2 linked regions of the Bosea sp. 685 genome follow. The protein of the gene in region 1 interacts with the protein of each later gene in a pairwise test. Links are inferred from orthologs where the notes say so. Each region holds a gene or a part of one and is shown on either strand. Other genes may lie near its edges. The genes, in order: RMR04_RS07435 and paaX.

The links.
Region 2: the proteins of RMR04_RS07435 (region 1) and paaX interact in binary tests that used the Escherichia coli proteins (3 or more experiments, as listed by UniProt). The link is inferred for Bosea sp. 685 from one-to-one orthologs.

Annotation. Positions count from the first base shown.
Region 1 is NZ_CP134779.1:1,327,859-1,331,023, reverse strand. Bases 266-3,114 are described here. They hold RMR04_RS07435 (ATP-binding protein), read left to right. Parts: upstream 266-969; coding sequence 970-2,259; downstream 2,260-3,114. Other genes in these bases: RMR04_RS07425 (transcriptional regulator GcvA), read left to right, coding at 2,720-3,114; RMR04_RS07430 (DUF1127 domain-containing protein), read right to left, coding at 2,391-2,615; RMR04_RS07440 (response regulator transcription factor), read left to right, coding at 266-805. In the rest of the region: more of RMR04_RS07440, read left to right, coding at 77-265; more of RMR04_RS07425, read left to right, coding at 3,115-3,165. UniProt on the Escherichia coli protein: Histidine kinase member of the two-component regulatory system CpxA/CpxR which responds to envelope stress response by activating expression of downstream genes including cpxP, degP, dsbA and ppiA.
Region 2 is NZ_CP134779.1:751,351-754,407, reverse strand. What follows is about bases 29-2,769. They hold paaX (phenylacetic acid degradation operon negative regulatory protein PaaX), read right to left. Parts: upstream 1,964-2,769; coding sequence 1,094-1,963; downstream 29-1,093. Other genes in these bases: RMR04_RS04535 (TetR/AcrR family transcriptional regulator), read right to left, coding at 2,020-2,679; paaA (1,2-phenylacetyl-CoA epoxidase subunit PaaA), read right to left, coding at 29-974. Also shown: more of paaA, read right to left, coding at 1-28; RMR04_RS04530 (ABC transporter substrate-binding protein), read left to right, coding at 2,976-3,057. UniProt on the Escherichia coli protein: Negative regulator of the paaZ and paaABCDEFGHIJK catabolic operons. Binds the consensus sequence 5'-WWTRTGATTCGYGWT-3'. Binding of PaaX is specifically inhibited by phenylacetyl-coenzyme A (PA-CoA).

The sequences.
Region 1 (3,165 bases):
CATGGCGTGCCAGAAGGATGGCCTGACCGGCATGCCGGGCGCCGTTCCGGCCCGAAAACAAGGATGTGAACAGCCGATGGCCGCCGCCAGCGCGCGACAACCGCTCCCCGACGAAGCGCCCCATATCCTCGTGGTCGATGACGACCGCCGCCTGCGCGATTTGCTGGGCCGCTTCCTCGGCGACAATGGTTACCGCATCACCACCGCGGCCAGCGCCGCGGAAGCCGATACGCGGCTGACCAGCTTCGTCTTCGACGCCATCGTGCTCGACATCATGATGCCGGGCGAGAACGGTTTCGATTTCGCCAAGCGCTTCCGCTCCGATTCCGCCATCCCGATCCTGATGCTGACCGCTCGCGCCGACAGCAAGGACCGCATCAACGGGTTAGAACTCGGCGTCGACGACTACCTCGCCAAGCCCTTCGAGCCGCGTGAATTGCTGCTGCGGCTCGGCAACATCCTCAAGCGCAGCATCGTCGTCGATGCCGCGCAATCCGCGACGCGCCCGGATTTCGTCCGCTTCGGCCCCTTCGTCTACGGGCTGGCGCGCGGCGATCTGCACAAGGGCGAGGAGATGATCCGCCTGACCGAGCGCGAGCGCGAAATCCTGACCGCACTGGCCGAGCGCGCCGGCGAGGTCGTGCCGCGCGAGCAGCTCGCCGCCCAGGGCAGCGCCGCCAATGACCGCACCGTCGACGTGCAGATGAACCGTCTGCGCCGCAAGGTCGAGCGCGACCCCGCCGATCCGCTTTATCTGCAAACCGTGCGCGGCGTCGGCTATCGTCTCGTAACGGATCGCGCGTGACACCCGTGCAGCCCGCCGATCGCCGGTCGCGCCTGACCCGGGCGGCAGGGCTGGGCCTGAACCGGGCGCTGGCGGCGTGGGCGCGCTGGCGCGCCAGCCTGCGCAGCACGCTGAAACCGATCCTGAAGGCCGCCGGCCGGCCGCTGCACGGCGTCGCGCGCTACATGCCCAAGGGGCTTTATCCGCGCGCGCTGGTCATCGTCATCGCACCGGTCGTTCTGCTGCAATCCGTCATCGCCTATGTCTTCATGGAGCGGCATTGGCAGACCGTGACGCAGCGCCTGTCCTCGGCCGTCTCAGCCGACATCGCCATGTTGATCGACGTCTATGAGAGCTATCCGCAGGACGCCGACACCACGATCCTGTCACGTATCGCAGCCGACAGGCTCGGCATGGATGTCGATATCCTGCCCGATTCCGATCTGCCGGCGCCGGGCCCGCGGCCCTTCTTCTCGCTGCTCGACAACGCGCTCTCGACCGAGCTCAGCCAGCAGGTGGCGCGGCCGTTCTGGCTCGACACGGTCGGCCGCTCCAGTCTGATCGAGATCAGGATCAAGCTCGGCAAGAATGTGATGCGCGTGCTGACGCGGCGCAACTCGGCCTATGCCTCGAACAGCCACATCTTCCTGCTCTGGATGCTCGGCACCTCGCTGATCCTGCTGACGATCGCGGTCTTGTTCCTGCGCAACCAGATCCGGCCGATCCTCAAGCTGGCCGATGCGGCGGAGGCCTTCGGCAAGGGCCGTGACGCCGAGTTTCGCCCGCGCGGCGCGCGCGAGGTCCGCCGCGCCGGCAACGCCTTCATCGAGATGAAGCGCCGCGTCGAACGCTCCATCGGCGAGCGCACGACGATGCTGAACGGCGTCAGCCACGACCTGCGCACCATCCTGACCCGCTTCAAGCTCTCGCTCGCACTTCTTGAGCGCTCGACCGAAATCGACGCCTTGGAGAAGGATGTCGATGAAATGAGCCGCATGCTTGAGGACTATCTCGCCTTCGCGCGCGGCGACGCCGGCGAAGCGGCGGTCGAAACCGACATCCGCGCTCTGCTTGAGGAGTTGAAATTCGACGCCGAAAGGCAGGGCCACCAGACCGAGCTCGAGGTCGTCGGCGACCCGCTCGTCGTGATCCGGCCCGACGCCTTTCGCCGCCTGCTGACCAACCTCGTCTCCAACGCCGCCCGCTTCGGCGACCGCATCGCCATCCGCGCTACGCATGACGCGCGCTACCTGATCGTGATGGTCGAGGATGACGGCCCAGGCATCGCGCCCGAGCAGCGCGAGGAGGTTTTCCGCCCCTTCTTCCGGCTGGACGAGGCCCGCAATGTCGACAGCGGCGGTACGGGGCTCGGCCTCGCCATCGCCCGCGACATCGCCCGCGCCCATGGCGGCGACATCATCCTGGCGGATTCGGGTCTGGGCGGATTGCGGGCGACGGTACGGCTGCCCGTCTGACCAGAGGCTGTTAGGGCGCTATGCGCCCCGGCAGATCATCTCCGGAAGCCTGTCAGCAAACGCAAGATCGTCCCGACGGCAGCCGGGACGATCTGTTATTCTTGTATGTCTCGCGGTAGCCGGGCCCGCGGCTACCGGCGGCGCCAGAACGCCCAGCGGGCCGTCTCGTTCACCCGCTCCACATCGCTGCGCGACAGCGCGATGTCCGAGAGCGCGAAATCGTCCATGCGGTAGAGCGCTCGCGCGCTGGCCCGCGCCGTGAGCCAATCCTCTATGCGCAGGAACAGGCCGGAAAGCCCGTGCGTGATGCGGTGTGTGGCGAAGGCAAGATTTTCTGTGGCGATCATGGCCGGCATGGCGGCCTCCTGTGATAGATTTCCCGCCCGTAAATTGGGGGTTGTGGAGCCTGTAAGCAAATGAGAAGTTCTTCGCCCCAGCCCAAGCAAAACTTGGCCATGCGATGACCCGCCGCCAACTCCCGCCCCTCACTTCCTTGCGCGCCTTCGAGGCCGCAGCACGACACCTCAACTATGAGCGGGCAGGCGACGAGCTCGCCGTCACCGCCAGCGCAGTCGGCCAGCAGGTGAAGGCGCTTGAAGCCTGGCTCCGGCGGCCTCTGTTTGTCAGGCTGCCGAGCAAGGGCATCGCGCTGACGGGGATCGGACAGCGCTATGCCGCCTCGATCTCACAATTACTCGACCAGCTCGACGAGGCCACGGCGCGGGCGCTGCGGCCCGATGCGTCGAACGTCCTGACGGTCAGCACCATGCCAAGCTTCGCCCTGAGCTGGCTGATCCCGCGACTCGGCACGCTCAAGCAGCGCCATCCCGAGCTCGAGGTTCGCATCTCGGTTTCGCTCCACCTGACCGACTTCGCGCGCGAGGACGTCGATGTGGCGGTCCGCTA
Region 2 (3,057 bases), 580 kb from region 1 along the record:
TTGCCGCGCTGCTTCTGCGCGTAAGCGAGCGCCGCCTCGCGCACCCACTCGCCTTCGTCATGGGCCTTGCGTCGCGCCGCCAGCCGTTCCCGATTGCACGGGCCGTTGCCGGCGATCACCTGCTTGAACTCGTCCCAGTCGATCTCGCCATAGCGCCAGTGCCCGGTCTCCTCATCCAAGCGAAGCTCGGGGTCGGGCAGCGAAAGCCCGAGAATCCGCGCCTGGGGCACGGTGGCGTCGACGAATTTCTGGCGCAGCTCGTCATTGGAAAAGCGCTTGATCTTCCACAGCGTCGAGGTGTCGGAGTGCAGGCTGGCGGCATCGGGCGGCCCGAACATCATCAGGCAGGGCCACCACCAGCGGTTCAGTGCGTCCTGCGCCATGTCCTTCTGCTCGGACGTACCGCGCGACAGCGTCAGCATGATCTCGTAGCCTTGGCGCTGGTGGAAGGATTCCTCCTTGCAGACCCGGATCATGGCGCGTGCGTAAGGGCCATAGGAGCAGCGGCAGAGCGGGATCTGGTTCATGATCGCCGCGCCGTCGACGAGCCATCCGATCGCCCCGATATCGGCCCAGGTCAGCGTCGGATAGTTGAAGATCGACGAGTACTTGGCCTTGCCGCTCAGAAGCTGGTCGACGAGTTCCTCGCGCGATGCGCCGAGCGTCTCGGCGGCAGCATAGAGATAGAGGCCGTGGCCGCACTCGTCCTGGACTTTCGCCAGAAGGGCGGCCTTGCGGCGCAGCGACGGCGCCCGCGTCAGCCAATTGCCCTCCGGCAGCATGCCGACGATCTCGGAATGGGCGTGCTGCGAGATCTGGCGGGTCAAGGTCCGGCGATAGGCCGCCGGCATCCAGTCGTTCGCCTCGATCCGCTCCTCGGCATCGACCCTGGCCTGGAACCGGGCCGCGAGGCCGGCATCCTCGAGCTGGCGTTCGCCGGAATCGGGATTGGTGTTGAGGGCCTGCGTATACATGCGCTCCTCCTCTTTTCTCGTTGGTCCAATTTATATGTAACAGAAAAAGTCACGTCAACAATTTTCTGTAACATATTATCGCACGATGAGGCCTGCGACCGCGCAGCGAGGGCCTGAGGTTAAGTCGTGAATCGGCTCTCGATCTCGCTCGAGCGCGGCAGCGGCTCGCCGCTTTCATTGCTGGCGTTCTGGTCGAGCCAGCGTTCCGAGCCAGGCAGCACCTGGCGGTAGATCGCGGCGCACAGGCTGCGTGCCGATGCGCCTGGCCAGTCCTCCGGCAGGATATCGGCGGGCAGGACGGGGTCGCGCAACACGACCCGGCGGTATTCGTGAATCAGCAGGATGCGGGCGACGAGCGCATCGAGATCGGACAGGCGAACGCCGCCCTCGAGGCCGGCCGCAAGCGGCTCGAACGCCGCCTGGAAACGGCGATAGGCTTCGGCGATGGTATCGAGAGGCCAACTCCTCGCCGCAAGCGCTCGATTGGTCGAGAGGTCGCCGCTCCCTTCGAAGCGCAGCGCGCCGTTTACCAGTTCCGGCAACGCGGCGCCGGCTGGCGCAAGCCACAGGCCGGGCGAGGCGGTTCCGAAGCCTGCGCTCTCCATCGCCGCCTTCGTGGCCTCGCGATCAGCGCCGCCATCGAGCAGCACCATGTCGAAACGCCCCGGCCAAGGCAGCGAATGCAGCGTGTAGATCTGCTCCGACGCGAGCCGGAAGGTGTCGCGCCCCTTATCGGCCAATCGGTAGAAGCTGTTGCGGCCGACCTTGATGCGCTCCAGCCAGCCATCGCTCGCCAACCGGGACATCGCCGTACGGACAAGCCCATCGGACAAGCCCATCGCCCGGAAGAACGCAAGCAAGGTCCCGAGCCAAACCGAGCCGCCACGCGGCACGATCGCATCGCCATAGATGGTGATGATGATCGACCAGGTCCGCGACGGCTCGCCGCGAAGATGGTCGAGGATCGGGTCGAGGGTGGCGCGGGACATCGGCGATCAGTAGCGCCCGGCGCCGCAACCGCAAGCGGCAGGACAGATAAGCTGCATCACGCCCCACGCTTGGCGGATGCAGCTTGACGCCGAAGCGGTCTGGCGGTGGTGGGCGCCACGGCCTCTGCCGCAACCGCAGCTCCGGCGGTGACGAGCTGCGAGGCCATCAACGCGTATTGCTGGCGCGACAGGCCCTTGCCCTCGCGGAACCAGAGATAGTGCCAGTTCAGCATGCCGAAAAGGGACATGGTCAGCGGCTTGAGCAGAGGCCCCTGCCCCACCTCCGGGACCGTCTCGGCAATCGTGTCGGCGAAGATCGCCACGAGCTGGCGCTCAAGAGCGCGCAGCGTCTCCTGCCGATCGTCGCTCAGGAATTTGAGATTGGCGATCTGCACCTGATGCTGGGCGTCCGCGTCGCGATAAGCTTCCAGCAGGGCGGCAGACAGGGCGTAGAGGCGCTCCTGGGGATCTTTCGCCGAACGAGCCGCGTCCTCGACGACGGCGACCAGATCGTTGAGATGGTCGAACAGGATGTCGAACAGCACCGCGACCTTGTCGGGGTAATAATGGTAAAGCAGCGCCTTGGAGGCCCCGCAAGCTTCCGCGATCATCGTGATCGAGGTTCCCGAATAGCCGTACTGGGCGAAGAGCTCAGCCGCGCGCTGCAGGATCGTTTGCCGCTTGGCGTCGTAGTCTTGTGCGCGGGTGCGAGCCATTGCGTGTCGTGTTCCTGTGTCGTCGCTTCCAGCGCAGCCCTGTTCGCCGGACTCAATACCGAGGGTCCCGCCTTGCGCTTTCCAGCTTGCATAATCGGTCCCGTCGTCTCTGGATATCAAAGACTGTCCGACTGGTCGATCAATGATACGCTCAAATCTCGCTTTTAAGATTGACCAATCGGCCGGTTAATTTTAGCTTGCTACCGTATCGGCATCAGCTACGATGTCGATGGGAATAAAACGGCGGGCCAACCGCCGCGCTTGATCCAGCTCAGGCCTTCTTGGAGGAACGCCCCATGACGAAATCCGCCTTCGGACGGCAGTCCTTGCGCGCGTCCGCGCTGCAAGCCCTTGCTGTCACAACCTTGCTGTCGCTGC